One region of the Streptomyces kunmingensis genome, then DNA from elsewhere that is predicted to be linked to it. Evidence: riboswitches for the same ligand, from Rfam matches in the RefSeq annotation. Region 1 holds a riboswitch; the other holds the start of a gene.

The links. A riboswitch is a leader RNA that binds a small molecule or an ion and turns the genes downstream of it on or off. The one in region 1 is predicted to bind glycine.
Region 2: it holds a riboswitch for glycine, as region 1 does, so the genes downstream of both, gcvT (glycine cleavage system aminomethyltransferase GcvT) here and gcvP (aminomethyl-transferring glycine dehydrogenase) in region 1, are expected to answer to the same signal.

The regions. Positions count from the first base shown of each region.
Region 1 covers NZ_BAAATS010000074.1:7,280-14,896, forward strand. Annotated here, with positions in the region: gene ftsR (transcriptional regulator FtsR) at 1-114, shown strand, start outside; gene ABD366_RS43205 (bifunctional nuclease family protein) at 201-674, shown strand; gene ABD366_RS43210 (MerR family transcriptional regulator) at 867-1,493, shown strand; gene ABD366_RS43215 (DNA polymerase IV) at 1,553-2,935, shown strand; gene ABD366_RS43220 (PRC-barrel domain-containing protein) at 3,054-3,431, opposite strand; glycine riboswitch at 3,546-3,640, shown strand; gene gcvP (aminomethyl-transferring glycine dehydrogenase) at 3,825-6,710, shown strand; gene ABD366_RS43230 (DUF5999 family protein) at 6,779-6,979, opposite strand; gene ABD366_RS43235 (hypothetical protein) at 7,310-7,617, opposite strand, start outside.
Region 2 covers NZ_BAAATS010000019.1:325,933-333,549, forward strand. Annotated here, with positions in the region: gene ABD366_RS25815 (ABC transporter permease) at 1-930, opposite strand, end outside; gene ABD366_RS25820 (enhanced serine sensitivity protein SseB C-terminal domain-containing protein) at 1,294-2,085, opposite strand; gene ABD366_RS25825 (enhanced serine sensitivity protein SseB) at 2,205-2,987, opposite strand; gene ABD366_RS25830 (AAA family ATPase) at 3,013-3,675, opposite strand; glycine riboswitch at 3,810-3,909, shown strand; glycine riboswitch at 3,910-4,028, shown strand; gene gcvT (glycine cleavage system aminomethyltransferase GcvT) at 4,082-5,197, shown strand; gene gcvH (glycine cleavage system protein GcvH) at 5,264-5,641, shown strand; gene ABD366_RS25845 (serine hydroxymethyltransferase) at 5,648-6,913, shown strand; gene ABD366_RS25850 (L-serine ammonia-lyase) at 7,062-7,617, shown strand, end outside.

The sequences.
Region 1 (7,617 bases):
CGCAATCCGCAGACCAGGGCCCTCGCGCAGGCACGGGTCAAGGAGCTGGCGGGCCTCACCGTGCGGCTGCACGCGGCACTGGTGCAGACTGCACTCGGGGTACGTCTGCCCTGATCGCAGCGGCGGGCGAGTGCCGTGGGCCCGGCCCTCGGCGGATGCCCGACTACCCAAACCGGCCGGGCACGTCCTAGGGTTGCTGTGTGAACGAGCTCGACGTCGTAGGTGTCCGGGTGGAAATGCCCTCCAACCAGCCGATCGTGCTCCTGCGTGAAGTGGGAGGCGACCGTTACCTCCCCATCTGGATCGGACCGGGGGAGGCGACCGCGATCGCCTTCGCCCAGCAGGGCATGGCTCCCGCGCGTCCGCTGACGCACGACCTGTTCAAGGACGTGCTGGAAGCGGTCGGACAGGAGCTGACGGAAGTACGCATCACCGACCTGCGGGAAGGTGTCTTCTATGCGGAGCTGGTGTTCGCGAGCGGCGTCGAGGTCAGCGCCCGCCCGTCCGACGCCATAGCGCTGGCGCTGCGCACCGGCACGCCGATCTTCGGCAGTGACGGGGTCCTGGACGATGCCGGGATCGCGATCCCGGACGAGCAGGAGGACGAGGTGGAGAAGTTCCGCGAGTTCCTCGACCAGATCTCGCCCGAGGACTTCGGGACCAACAGCCAGTGACCGGCAGAAAATGACCATGAGGCGGTCGCCCAGCGGCGGCCGCCTCGGCACATTCGGCTAGCCTTTCCCCGCGGTGGGATACGGGAAACCACTCCTAGGGTGATTATCACTCGGCGTGGCGAGTGTGGCGTTCGTTGACGCACCCCTTGTGACTGCCTACCGTCGTGAAGGCAGGTCAAAGAGGAGGTCGGCGTGAGAAGCAGCGGCGACGGTACGGCGACGGGCGGTCCGTACTCGTTTCACGGCAGCGCGGCCGATCACACTCCGCAGCGCCCGCAGGCAGTGTCTGCGGTGGCGGGGGAGAGCGGCGAAGCGGCTTCCGAGCAGGGGGACGTCGGGTACCGGGGACCGACCGCGTGCGCGGCGGCCGGCATCACTTATCGACAGCTCGACTACTGGGCCAGGACCGGCCTCGTCGAGCCCAGCGTGCGGGCCGCGTACGGCTCGGGGACGCAGCGTCTGTACAGCTTCCGGGACGTCGTCGTCCTCAAGGTCGTCAAGCGCTTCCTGGACACGGGTGTCTCGCTGCAGAACATCCGTACGGCCGTGCAGCATCTGCGGGAGCGGGGCTTCGCGGACCTGGAGCGCATGACGCTCATGAGCGACGGCGCAACGGTGTACGAGTGCACGTCACCGGCCGAGGTCCACGAGCTGCTCCAGGGCGGGCAGGGGATCTTCGGGATCGCGGTGGGCGTGGTCTGGCAGGACGTGGAGAGAGCCCTGTCGCAGCTGCACGGGGAGCGGGTGGACACCGGCGAGACGCTGGTCGGGCACAACCCCTCCGACGAGCTGGCGAGGCGGCGCAACCGGGCCGTGTGAGGACGGGCCCCGCGGGCCGTGCGGCCGCGTTGTCAGTGGCGTAGGGCAGCATCGGTGAGGTGAGGACCGGGCCGACGATTCTGCATCTCGACATGGACGCCTTCTACGCCTCGGCGGAGCAGGCGGCCAAGCCGAGCCTGCGCGGGAAAGCTGTCGTCGTGGGCGGGCTCGGGCCGCGTGGCGTCGTGGCGACGGCGTCGTACGAGGCGCGGAAGTTCGGGGTGCATTCGGCTATGCCGATGGGGCAGGCCCGGCGGCTCGCTCCCAACGCCGCGTACCTGGTGCCGCGGTTCCGGCTCTACCGGGAGATCAGCGAGCAGGTGATGGGGCTGCTGCGGGAGCTCTCGCCGCTGGTGGAGCCCTTGAGCCTCGACGAGGCGTTCGTCGATCTGGAGGCCGGTGAGGTGGCCTGGGACGAGTCTTCCGCGGAGGCCGTCGGTGCCCGGCTGCGGGCGGACATCCGGCGCGTGACCGGGCTGACCGGGTCCGTAGGGCTCGCCGCCTCCAAGATGCTGGCGAAGATCGCGTCGGAGGAGGCGAAGCCGGACGGCCTGGTGCTGATACGGCCGGGGACCGAGCGGGCGCTGCTCGGGCCGAAGTCCGTGCGGATCCTGCCGGGCGTGGGGCCCGCTACCGGGGACCATCTGCGGCGGGCCGGGATCCTCACCGTCGCGGAGATCGCCGAGGCGGGCGAGGACGAGCTGGTGCGCCTCCTCGGAAAGTCGCACGGGGCGCAGCTGTACGCCATGGCCCTGGCCCATGACGCCCGGCCCGTGGTCGCCGAGCGCGATTCCAAGTCGGTGTCGGTCGAGGACACGTACGACGTGGACATCCACGAGCGGGTGCGGGTCCGGGCGGAGGTGCAGCGGCTCGCCGACCGGTGTGTGGAGCGGCTGCGGGCGGCCGAGCGGTCGGGGCGGACCGTGGTTCTGAAGGTGCGGCGGTACGACTTCTCCACCCTGACGCGGTCCGAGACGCTGCGGGGGCCGACGGACGATCCGGGGGTGGTGCGGGAGGCCGCCGCGCGGCTGCTGGAGTCCGTGGACACGACGGGCGGGGTGCGGCTGCTCGGGGTCGGGGTGAGCGGGCTCGCCGACTACACGCAGGAGGATCTGTTCGCGCAGGCGGCTGCGCAGGCGGCTGCCGCCGAGGAGAGCCGGGGGGCGGAGGGCGCCGGTGAGGAGGGGGAGGAGCGGGAGCGGGCCGAGGTGGCCGAGGTGGTGGCCGAGCCGGTGGTGGGCGAGCGGCGGTGGATGGCGGGGCACGATGTGCGGCACGCGGAGTTCGGGGCCGGGTGGGTGCAGGGGAGTGGGCTTGGGCGGGTGACTGTGCGGTTCGAGACGCCCTATGCGGTGGGGCCCGGGCGGGTTCGGACGTTTCTTGTTGATGACCCCTTGTTGGTGCCGGGGGAGCCGTTGCCGTTGGTCGAGCCGGGGGAGTAGGGGGCCGGGGTTGCAGTGCGGGTGGGGTGGTGGCGCGCGGTGACGCGGGGCTCTGCCCCGGACCCCGCTCCTCAATCGCCGGAGGGGCTTGATTTGGTGCTGGTTGGGCTTGATCGGGTTAGGGGTGGTCGGGTTCTGAGCCTGCTATGTGGCCGAACATGAGGTCGTCCGAGGCGTGTGGGGGTGTGAGGTCCAGGCCGTAGTGGTGGTAGAGCTGTAGTTCCTGTTCGGGGGAGAGGTGGCGGCCTACGCCGAAGTCCGGGGAGTCCTTGATCAGGGCGCGTTCGAAGGGGACGCGGAGGGTGCCGTCGACCAGTTCGCTGGGTTCCAGGGGGATGAAGGCGTCGCGGCTGAAGAGGCCGGTGCGGATCGCCGCCCACTCCGGCACGCCCGTGGCGTCGTCGAGGTAGACCTCGTCGATCGTGCCGATCTTGCTGCCGTTGCGGTCGAACGCCTTGCGGCCGATCAAGTTGCGCGGATCGACGTCGGTCTGCACGGGCCCTCCCAATGGTCGCAACTCGTCTGTAAGCACTACGAAAGAGCACATTGGGGATGGCGGCCACTCGAGGGTTCCGCTCAAGTCGCCGCTGGTAGGCTGGCAAATGGCTGCTGACCCCGTGCGGGAGAGTCTCCGGAAGTTGTCGGGGACGCCGAAGGAGCAAATCCTCCCCGGAATCTCTCAGGCCCATGTACCGCACGGACGAGGTCACTCTGGAAAGCAGGGCGGGTGCTCGTTTCCCGCTCTCACCGACGGTGAAAGCCGGTGTGTTCCGTGCTCGCGCGGGGCGGACCGGTGAAGCTCTCAGGTTGAGATGACAGAGGGGGAGGCCGTCCGGGCACCCACGCCGTGGTGCCCCTCGCAGGTCGCAATGACCAGGAGGCCTCCGCAATGACCGCCAACCGTACTCCGCTCTCCGCGCTGGAGCAGGGCATCCCCTTCGAGCAGCGCCACATCGGTCCGGATGACGCCGCGCAGGCCAAGATGCTCGCGCAGGTCGGCTACGGCTCGCTCGACGAGCTGACGGCGGCCGCGGTGCCGGACGTGATCAAGAGCGCCGAGGCGCTTCAGCTGCCGGCCGCCAGGACCGAGGCCGAGGTGCTCGCCGAGCTGCGCTCCCTCGCGGACCGGAACCAGGTGCTCGGCTCGATGATCGGGCTCGGCTACTACGGGACGTTCACGCCGCCCGTCATCCTGCGCAACGTCATGGAGAACCCGTCCTGGTACACGGCCTACACGCCGTACCAGCCGGAGATCTCGCAGGGCCGCCTGGAGGCGCTGCTCAACTTCCAGACCATGGTCGCCGAACTGACCGGACTGCCGACGTCCGGCGCCTCCCTCCTCGACGAGGGCACGGCCGCCGCCGAGGCCATGGCGCTGTCGCGGCGTATCGGCAAGGTCAAGAACGGCGCGTACGTGGTGGACGCCGACGCGCTGCCGCAGACCGTCGCCGTCATCCGGACGCGCGCCGAGCCGACCGGTGTGGAGATCGTCGTCGCCGACCTGAGCGACGGGATTCCCGCCGAGGTCGCCGAGCGCGGCGTCGTCGGCGTACTCGTGCAGTACCCGGGGGCCTCCGGCGCCGTGCGGGACATCAAGCCCGTCATCGAGCAGGCGCACGAGCTGGGCGCCATCGTCACCGTCGCCGCCGATCTGCTCGCTCTGACGCTGCTGACCTCGCCCGGCGAGCTGGGCGCGGACATCGCCGTCGGCACGACGCAGCGCTTCGGTGTACCGATGGGCTTCGGCGGCCCGCACGCCGGTTACATGGCCGTACGGGAGAAGTTCGCGCGGTCCCTGCCCGGGCGGCTCGTCGGTGTCTCCGTCGACGCCGACGGGAACAAGGCGTACCGCCTCGCCCTGCAGACGCGTGAGCAGCACATCCGTCGTGAGAAGGCGACGAGCAACATCTGCACGGCGCAGGTCCTGCTCGCCGTGATGGCCGGAATGTACGCCGTCTACCACGGGCCGGACGGCCTGCGTTCCATCGCGCAGCGCGCCCACCGCTACGCCACCTTGCTGGCGGCCGGTCTGACGGCGGGCGGCGTCGAGGTCGTGCACGAGGTGTACTTCGACACCGTGACCGTCCGGGTGCCGGGCACGGCCGCTCAGGTCGTCCGCACCGCCCGCGAGGGCGGGGTCAACGTGCGGCTGGTCGACGCCGATCACGTCTCCGTCGCCTGCGACGAGACCACGACGCGGAGCCAACTGCACGTCGTCTGGGGCGCGTTCGGGGTCGAGGGCGACATCGAGGCGCTGGACGCCGGGACGGCGGACGTGCTGCCCGGGGACGCGCTGCGCACCGACGAGATCCTGACGCACCCCGTCTTCCACCAGCACCGCTCCGAGACCGCGATGCTGCGCTACCTGCGCAAGCTCGCCGACCGCGACTACGCGCTCGACCGCGGCATGATCCCGCTGGGCTCCTGCACGATGAAGCTCAACGCGACGACGGAGATGGAGCCGGTCACCTGGCCCGAGTTCGGGCAGCTGCACCCCTTCGTGCCGGCCGAGCAGGCGCAGGGCTACCTGACGCTCATCACGGAGCTCGAGGAGCGGCTCGCGGAGGTCACGGGCTACGACAAGGTGTCGTTGCAGCCCAACGCCGGTTCGCAGGGCGAGCTGGCCGGGTTGCTCGCGGTGCGCGGCTACCACCGCGCCAACGGGGACGAGCAGCGGACCGTCTGCCTCATCCCGTCGTCGGCGCACGGCACGAACGCGGCGAGCGCCGTGATGGCCGGTATGAAGGTCGTCGTCGTGAAGACCGCCGACGACGGTGAGATCGACGTCGAGGACCTGCGGGCCAAGATCGAGACCTACGCCGACCAGCTCTCCGTCCTCATGATCACGTACCCGTCGACGCACGGCGTCTTCGAGGAGCACGTCGCCGACATCTGCGCCGCGGTGCACGACGCCGGCGGTCAGGTGTACGTCGACGGGGCGAACCTCAACGCTCTGGTGGGCCTTGCCAAGCCGGGCCACTTCGGCGGCGACGTCTCGCACCTGAACCTGCACAAGACGTTCTGCATCCCGCACGGCGGCGGCGGTCCCGGTGTGGGCCCGGTCGGTGTGCGCGCGCACCTGGCGCCGTACCTGCCGAACCACCCGATGCAGCCGGCCGCGGGACCGGAGACCGGGGTCGGGCCGATCTCGGCCGCGCCGTGGGGCTCCGCCGGCATCCTGCCGATCTCGTGGTCGTACGTGCGTCTCATGGGCGGCGAAGGGCTGAAGCGGGCGACGCAGGTCGCCGTGCTCTCCGCGAACTACATCGCCAAGCGGCTCGAGCCGCACTTCCCCGTGCTCTACACCGGGCCCGGCGGGCTCGTCGCGCACGAGTGCATCATCGATCTGCGGCCGCTGAGCAAGGCGACCGGGGTCACCGTCGACGACATCGCCAAGCGCCTCATCGACTACGGGTTCCACGCGCCGACCATGTCGTTCCCGGTCGCCGGGACGCTGATGATCGAGCCGACCGAGAGCGAGGACATCGGCGAACTCGACCGGTTCTGCGAGGCGATGATCGCCATTCGCGGGGAGGTCGAGCGGGTCGCCTCCGGCGAGTGGCCGGCGCAGGACAACCCGCTGCGGAACGCTCCGCACACGGCCGGGATGCTCGGCGGGGAGTGGGAGCACGCGTACAGCCGCGAGGAAGCCGTGTTCCCCGCGGGGGTCGCCGCTTCCGACAAGTACTGGCCGCCGGTGCGCCGTATCGACCAGGCGTTCGGTGACCGGAACCTCGTGTGCTCGTGCCCGCCCCTGGATGCCTACGAGGCGTGATGGCCGAGAGGGCTGCGCGGCCGGCCGTTGTCCGTGGCTGGTCGCGCAGTTCCTCGCTTCCTCGCGCCCTAGGCGGCTGTCACCACCGCTCCGAGCGGGCGGTGCGGGGCGATGATCGTGCCGTTGGGCAGCAGCTCGCCGGTGTCCTCGAAGAGCAGGACCCCGTTGCACAGGAGGCTCCAGCCCTGCTCCGGGTGGTGAGCCACGGGAAGCGCGGCCTCCCTGTCCGCGGACTCTGCTGTCGGGCACGATGGCTGGTGCTGGCACATGGATGGGTTCTTTCGCTGCGTAGTGATGTCGATGATGTTGTCGTCCGTGCTGCGGCTCGAAGTCGTGTTCATCGCCGCCCCCCGTATTCAGTCGGTCCGGAACCCAGTGTTGCCCTGTGGGCGTCAATCCGCAGGGATTTCGTAGCAGCGGTCCTTACTGGATTGAGACGCGTCACCCGTGCGGACGGTTCAGTCCAACAGCACTGCCTCTTCGGGTGGTTCGGGGTGGCCGGAGTGGACTAGTCCGCTCCGGCATGGCTGTGCCCCGCGACCGGACGGCGGACGGTGCGGGGCACAGGTCTGTGAGGGCGCGCTGTTCTTCCGGTCGCGTCAGGCGAGCAGGACGGCCCGTGGTGGTGTCAGCCGCAGGGCGAGGACCGGGAGCAGTTCCGCCACGCGGTGCGGTCGGTTGGCCGCGATGCCGGGCGGCGCCGGCGCGAGCGGGACCAGGATGTCGTCGGCCGCCGGATGCCCGCTCGCGGCGTCCGCGGTGTGGTCGCCGTGCAGCCACAGGGTGAGCATGTACAGCTCCGGGACCGAGAGCAGGCGTGGCTGGTAGGTCTTCGGCAGGGACTCCGCCTGGCGCAGGGCGCGCTCGGTGGAGGTGACGTAGGGGCCCTCGAAGAAGTGCGAGAAGG
Region 2 (7,617 bases), on a different contig from region 1:
GATCGTGACGCCCGGGAAGACCATGAACATCGGGTCGTGCTCGTACGTCTCGAGGGCGTCGCGGAGCATGCCGCCCCAGGACGCCGTGGGCGGCCGGACACCGGCACCGAGGAAGCTGAGCGCCGCTTCCGTGAGGATGTTCGTCGGGATCATCAGCGTCATGTAGACGACGATCGGCGCGACGAGGTTCGGCAGCAGCTCCTTGAAGAGGACGTGGCGCGAGCCGCCGCCCAGTGACCGGGCCGCTTCCACGTACTCGCGCTCGCGCAGTGACAGCGTCTGGCCGCGGACGATGCGGCCGATGTACGGCCAGCCGAAGAAGCCGATGACCATGACGAGGACGGCGATGCGTACCCCGCTGCCGGTCAGGCCGAGCAGGTCGTCCGGGAGCACCGAGACCAGGGAGATGATGAAGAGCAGCTGCGGGAACGAGAGCAGCACGTCCATGACGCGGCTGATCAGCGCGTCGACCCAGCCGCCGAAGTAACCGGCGATGATGCCGAACAGGGTGCCGAGGGCCACCGCGACGATCGCCGCGAGGAAGGCCACGAGCAGGGAGATGCGGGCGCCGTAGACGATGCGGCTGAACACGTCGCGGCCCTTGTTCGGTTCGACGCCGAACAGGAAGTCGCCGCTGACGCCGCCGAGGGACCCGCTGGGCAGGTTGGTCAGCGGGTCGAGCTTGTCCTGGTGGAACTGGTTCGGCGGGTGGCCGAGCAGGCTCACGATGAGCGGGGCGAAGACCGCCACCAGAACGAGGAAGACGACAACGATGCCACCGGTGAGGGCGACCTTGTCCCGCTTGAGGCGGTTCCAGGCGATCTGCTTCAGCGACCGCCCTTCCACCTTGCCGCCGGCGCCGCTCGCGGCGGCGTCGACCGGGGCGGTCGGCTCCGTTTCCGCAGTCGTGTCGTGCAATGGTGCCGTCATCGTGGCAGGGACCCCTCTCAACCGGCGGTGACCGGCCCGCACTTGCCGCGGTAGCGGCGTCATTCAGTCCGTCGTACACAGAGGCGAAGCCCCCTGCTGCGGGAGTCTTCAACCTGTGTGCGATCTGTTGCCAGACCCGACGGGGAAAGGATGCCTAAACGTGATGCGGTCAGGGGTGTTCCGTTATCCGGACAGCTGTGAACGGGGTGCGAACGTTGGGCAGTTGGGGCGGAAGTGTTGCTGGTCCGGACATTGGGGCCACAACGGTTCGTAGTCCTATGCAAGTTGCGGTTCCGGCTTATCGCCCGAAAGGCTCGTCCTCAATCGCCGGACGGGCTGGGGGTGGCGATGGAGGACATCGGTTCAGTACGACGCGCCGTACGGCGGCGGGTAGCCGTAACCCCCGCCGGCCGGAGCTGCCGGAGCCGCGTGGGACTCCCGGTCGTAGAACGGCCGCGCGTTCGCCCGCAGCCACATCGCCACCGGGTCGTACTCGTCGGACATGGCCACCGTGGACACCGGCAGCCCGTCCGGGACCGCCGCGACGGACTGCTGCATCATCGCCCGGACCGCGTCCACCGACGCGGGCGCCGTGTCGTAGACGTCGAGGCCGATCGCCAGGTACGGCGCCCCGACCGCGGGCTGCACCCACGCGCGGCGCAGGGACCGGATCGCGGTGGTGCGGTGCGCGTTCTGCGCCAGCAGCGCCCAGAACTGGGGGATCTCGATGGCCGGCTCGGTCAGCCGCAGCGGACCGGCGGGCTGCCGGTCGAGGCCGCCCGCGATCCGGCGCAGGTCGAGCCAGGGCACCCCGACGCCGCCGCCGGGGGCGTGCGGGTTGAGCCAGAGGCCGTAGTGGTCGGGGTAGAGCGTGCGGGCCGCGTCGACGCCGCTGACGACTTCGTAGGCGCGGGACCAGCCGGACGCGGAGAGCTCCTGGGCGGAGGTGACGCAGGGGGCGTAGGAGAAACCGTCCACGTCCATGTTCCCGAACTGGGCGTCGGGCGAGCCTGCCTGGCCGTGCCAGAGCAGCATCCAGACCTGTCCGGCGGCGAGGGCCGCGAGGAGCGCCTCGTACGCGTCGTAGCGCCCGGGAGTCACCTGGCGCAGCATGTGCTCGACCTGTCCGGCCGCGGCCGTGCCCGACGCACTCACCCGTAACCGCCCCTTCGTGAACGTCCGTGTTCCGCCCGTGACCGGAGGGCACAGTGCCGCCCGGTCACGTCATGAAACCAGCTTAAGCGGCGTTCCTGACACCGACTTGACGGACGGTGTCACCGTTCCCGTACATAGAACGGACGTACGCGGGTGCGCAGGAAGTCGGCGACCGGGTCCTGGGTGACGTCGAGGAAGACCAGGTTCACCGGCCAGGCGGCGGGTGACCGGCCGAGCGCACGGCCGAGCGCGTCCAGCGGAAGGTCGCGCGCGGCGCCCTCCCACTGGGTCAGCTGTACGCCGATGAACAGCGACGGAGCCCCGTCCTCGACGACGGCGAGACAGCGGTGGGCGGACAGTACGGTGCCGGTCGCCTCGAACTCCTCGCGCACCGCCGCCAGGAAGTCCACCGGGTCCTGCTGCCAGTCCGGCTCGGAGAGCACGACGCGGCCACCGGTCGCCGGTCCGTCCAGCGGGGTGCGGCCGCTGCGGGCCAGTTCGGCGACGGCGGGCGGGGGCAGCGGGATGCCGATCGCGCCGTCCGGGTTCAGGGCGAGCCCGACCTGCGCGGGCAGCCCGCGCGCGAACTCGACGGCCGGGGCCACCGTGCAGTGCATCCGGCCACCGGTGACCTGCATGAACTGCTGCTCGGAGCTGAAGACGGGGACGAAGGCCTGGCCCTCGATCTCCAGCGTCGGCAGATCGAGGTCGCGGCTCTCGGTGCTGCCGCCCTGGGGCAGCGGAATCCAGATCGGGCTGCGGCCGAGGACCTCGACGATGCGGCCGCCCGCGCCCTCGACGCCGACCGCCGCGGCGAGGACCTCCTCCAGCTCGTTCGCCGGCCAGGCCTGTGCCGGGTGGGGGTGGGGGTGCGCGTCCTCGTGAAATGCCGGGTGTTCCATAGCCGCCGACGATAACGCCTGGGGTTCAGCCCCTGAACGTGATCCCGCCGAGCGCGTCGGTCGCCGCCCGGTCGAGGAGCACCGCCGATTCGATGCCTGCCGGCAGCTCGCCCCGCTCCGTCGACGTCACCAGCGCGCCCACCGCCCGCCGGTGCCGGGCGAACGCGTACCGCGACACCCCCCGGCCCCGCTCCAGCTGCCCTTCGAGCGCCGTGTCCGGGGGGACGTCGAGGAGCAGCAGGTGGACGGAGGCGCCGCGCCGCCGGGCCGCTCGCGTCACCCAGCGGCGCACCCACGCCTGGGTGCCGCAGTCGTGCACGACGACGCTGGCGCCGGAGCGCATCGCCTGGTGCAGGCCCACGTAGTGCGCGATGCGCACCAGCGGCCGGTAGAGCGCGTACGGCACGCCGCGCGGCAGCCGGGCGGCCCAGCGCTCGCGGGTGTCCTGGGAGTCGATGCGCACGACCGTGACGGCCCGTCGCATCAGGGTGGACTTGCCGCTGCCCGGCAGCCCCGAGAGGACGACGAGGTCGCCCGCCGCGAAGCCGATGAAGCGCGGTGTGCGGCCACCGCGCCCGCGCAGGTCCCGCACCGAACGCTGCCCGGGAATGCGCACCCCGGGCACCACCGTGGACGCGGCTGACGCCGCTGTCGCGTACGCCCCCGCGATCGCCTTGCGCACCGTGATCGTCCTCCCCGTCCCGCCCACTTACCCTTGCCCGCCAAGTGTAAAGAGAAGGTAATGCCCGCCGTGGGGTTTCCCCGTTCCACGGGCGTGCAATGATGTGCGCGCCACAGGCACACAACCGCATACCGGCCGCTTGAATCCGCGCGGGAGAGTTCCGGACACGTATGTGGGCCCGGACGCCGAAGGAGCAAGTTCCTCCCTTGAATCTCTCAGGCCCCGTACCGCGCGGGCGAGGCACATCTGAAAAGCGGGCCGACCGTCCAGTACGGCGGCCCCACCCAAGGTGCAAGCCATGACCATGAGTACGTGTGGTCGGGGCGAACCTCTCAGGTTCCGATGACAGATGGGGAGGGCCTCCGCCACGGGGGACCCCTCGCCATCGCCGTCACGCCCGGGAGCACCAGCCATGACCCGTACCCCTCGTACGACAGCCCTCGACGCCCTGCACCGCTCGCTGGGCGCCACGATGACCGATTTCGCCGGCTGGGACATGCCGCTGCGCTACGCCAGCGAGCGCGACGAGCACAACGCGGTGCGTACGAAGGCCGGGCTCTTCGACCTGTCCCACATGGGTGAGATCACGGTGTCCGGACCGGACGCGGTGGCGCTCCTGAACTTCGCGCTCGTGGGCAACATCGGCACGGTCGGCGTCGGCCGCGCCCGCTACACCATGATCTGCCGCGCGGACGGCGGCATCCTCGACGACCTGATCGTCTACCGCCTGGCCGAGACCGTGTACATGGTGGTCGCCAACGCGGGCAACGCGCAGACCGTCCTCGACGCCCTGACCGAGCGGGCCGCCGGGTTCGACGCCGAGGTCCGCGACGACCGGGACGCGTACGCGCTGATCGCCGTGCAGGGCCCGCACTCCCCCGCCATCGTGAAGTCCGTCACGGACGCCGACCTGGACGGGCTGAAGTACTACGCGGGTCTGCCGGGCACCGTCGCGGGCGTCGAGGCGCTCATCGCGCGCACCGGCTACACCGGCGAGGACGGCTTCGAGCTGTTCGTCGCGCCCGCCGACGCGGAGAAGCTGTGGCAGGCGCTGACCGAGGCGGGCGCGGAGTACGGCCTCACGCCGTGCGGCCTGTCCTGCCGCGACACGCTGCGCCTGGAGGCGGGTATGCCGCTGTACGGGCACGAGCTGACCACGGAGCTGACGCCGTTCGACGCGGGGCTCGGCCGGGTCGTGAAGTTCGAGAAGGACGGCGACTTCGTGGGCCGCGAGGCGCTGACGGCCGCCGCCGAGCGCGCCGAGAGCGCCCCGCCCCGCAAGCTCGTCGGCCTGGTCGCCGAGGGCCGCCGCGTCCCGCGCGCGGGCATGCCGGTCGTCCACGAGGGACAGGTGATCGGCGAGGTCACCTCCGGCGCCCCCTCCCCGACCCTGGGCAAGCCGATCGCCATGGCGTACGTGGACGCCGCGCACGCCGGGCCGGGCGCGGCGGGCGTGGGTGTGGACATCCGCGGTACGCATGAGCCGTACGAGGTCGTGGCGCTGCCGTTCTACAAGCGCCAGAAGTAACGCTCGTATCCCGGCGCCCTCCCCCACTGTCATCAGCACCGCCTCGCGTACAGGAGAATTCGACTCATGAGCAACCCCCAGCAGCTGCGTTACAGCAAGGAGCACGAGTGGCTGTCGGCCGTGGAGGACGGCGTCGCCACGGTCGGCATCACGGAGCACGCGGCCAACGCGCTCGGTGACATCGTCTTCGTCCAGCTCCCCGAGGTCGGCGACGCCATCACCGCGGGCGAGACCTGCGGCGAGCTGGAGTCCACCAAGTCGGTCTCCGACCTGTACTCCCCCGTGTCGGGCGAGGTCACCGAGGCCAACACGGACGTCGTCGACGACCCGTCCCTGGTGAACTCGGCGCCCTTCGAGGGCGGCTGGCTGTTCAAGGTCCGGATCTCCGAGGAGCCGAAGGACCTGCTCACCGCCGACGAGTACACCGAGTTCTCCGGGAGCTGACCCGATATGACCGACAAGTCCGCAATGAACCAGTCCCTGCACGAGCTCGACCCGGACGTGGCCAAGGCCGTCGACGCCGAGCTGCACCGCCAGCAGTCGACCCTGGAAATGATCGCGTCGGAGAACTTCGCGCCGGTCGCCGTCATGGAGGCCCAGGGCTCGGTCCTCACCAACAAGTACGCCGAGGGCTACCCCGGCCGCCGCTACTACGGCGGCTGCGAGCACGTCGACGTCACCGAGCAGATCGCGATCGACCGGGTCAAGGAGCTGTTCGGCGCCGAGTACGCCAACGTGCAGCCGCACTCGGGCGCCTCCGCGAACCAGGCCGCCCTCTTCGCGCTCGCCAAGCCCGGCGACACGATCCTCGGCCTGGACCTGGCGCACGGCGGCCACCTCACGCACGGCATGCGCCTGAACTTCTCCGGCAAGCAGTTCGACGTGGTCGCGTACCACGTCGACGACAACGGCCTGGTCGACATGGCCGAGCTGGAGCGGCTCGCCAAGGAGCACCGCCCGAAGGTGATCATCGCCGGCTGGTCGGCGTACCCGCGCCGGCTGGACTTCGCCGAGTTCCGTCGCATCGCCGACGAGGTCGAGGCGTACCTGTGGGTCGACATGGCGCACTTCGCGGGCCTGGTGGCCGCGGGCCTGCACCCCAACCCCGTGCCGTACGCGGACGTCGTCACGTCCACCACGCACAAGACGCTCGGCGGTCCGCGCGGCGGCATCATCCTCGCCAAGAAGGACTTCGCGAAGAAGCTGAACTCATCCGTCTTCCCGGGCTTCCAGGGCGGTCCCCTGGAGCACGTGATCGCGGCGAAGGCGGTCTCCTTCAAGGTCGCCGCCAGTGAGGACTTCAAGGAGCGCCAGCAGCGCACGATCGAGGGTGCCCGTATCCTCGCCGAGCGCCTGACCTCGGAGGACGCCCGCGCCCACGGCGTGAACGTGCTCTCCGGCGGCACGGACGTGCACCTCGTCCTGGTCGACCTGCGCGACTCCGAACTGGACGGCCAGCAGGCCGAGGACCGCCTCCACGAGGTCGGCATCACGGTCAACCGCAACGCCGTCCCGAACGACCCGCGCCCGCCGATGGTCACTTCCGGCCTGCGCATCGGCACGCCCGCGCTCGCCACCCGCGGCTTCACCGCCGAGGACTTCACCGAGGTCGCCGACGTGATCGCCGAGGCCCTCAAGCCGTCCTACGACGTGGACGCCCTCAAGGCACGGGTGACCGCATTGGCCGAGAAGCACCCGCTGTACCCCGGCCTGTAACGGTTCCGCTGGAGTTACGTACCCTTTCGTACATACGTCCTTACGGGGCATCGCGCACACTGGACCCACCAGGTTTCAGTGGGCACGGTGCCCCGCCCCGTGCCCCCGGCAGACAACGGCGTCTACCAACCATCTTTGGAGTTCCACCGTGGCCATCTCGGTCTTCGACCTGTTCTCGATCGGCATCGGCCCGTCCAGCTCGCACACAGTCGGCCCGATGCGCGCGGCGCGCATGTTCGCGCGCCGCCTGAAGAACGAGGGCCTGCTGGCCCACACCGCCTCGATACGCGCCGAGCTGTACGGCTCCCTGGGCGCGACCGGCCACGGACACGGCACCCCGAAAGCGGTCCTGCTCGGCCTGGAGGGCGAGTCCCCGCGCACCGTCGACGTCGAGCACGCCGACGAGCGGGTGGAGGAGATCAGGTCGTCGGGCCGGATCAATCTGCTCGCCGTGCACGACATCGCCTTCTCCTACGACGACGACCTGGTCCTGCACCGCCGCGAGACCCTGCCGTACCACGCCAACGGCATGCGCCTGTGGGCGTACGACGCCGAGGGCGCCGAGCTGCTGACCAAGACGTACTACTCGGTCGGCGGCGGCTTCGTCGTCGACGAGTCCGTCCTGGCGGCGGAGGGAGCGGCAGGCGAGAACCCGGTCGTGCCGGACGACACCGTGCTGAAGTACCCCTTCCGCACCGGCGACG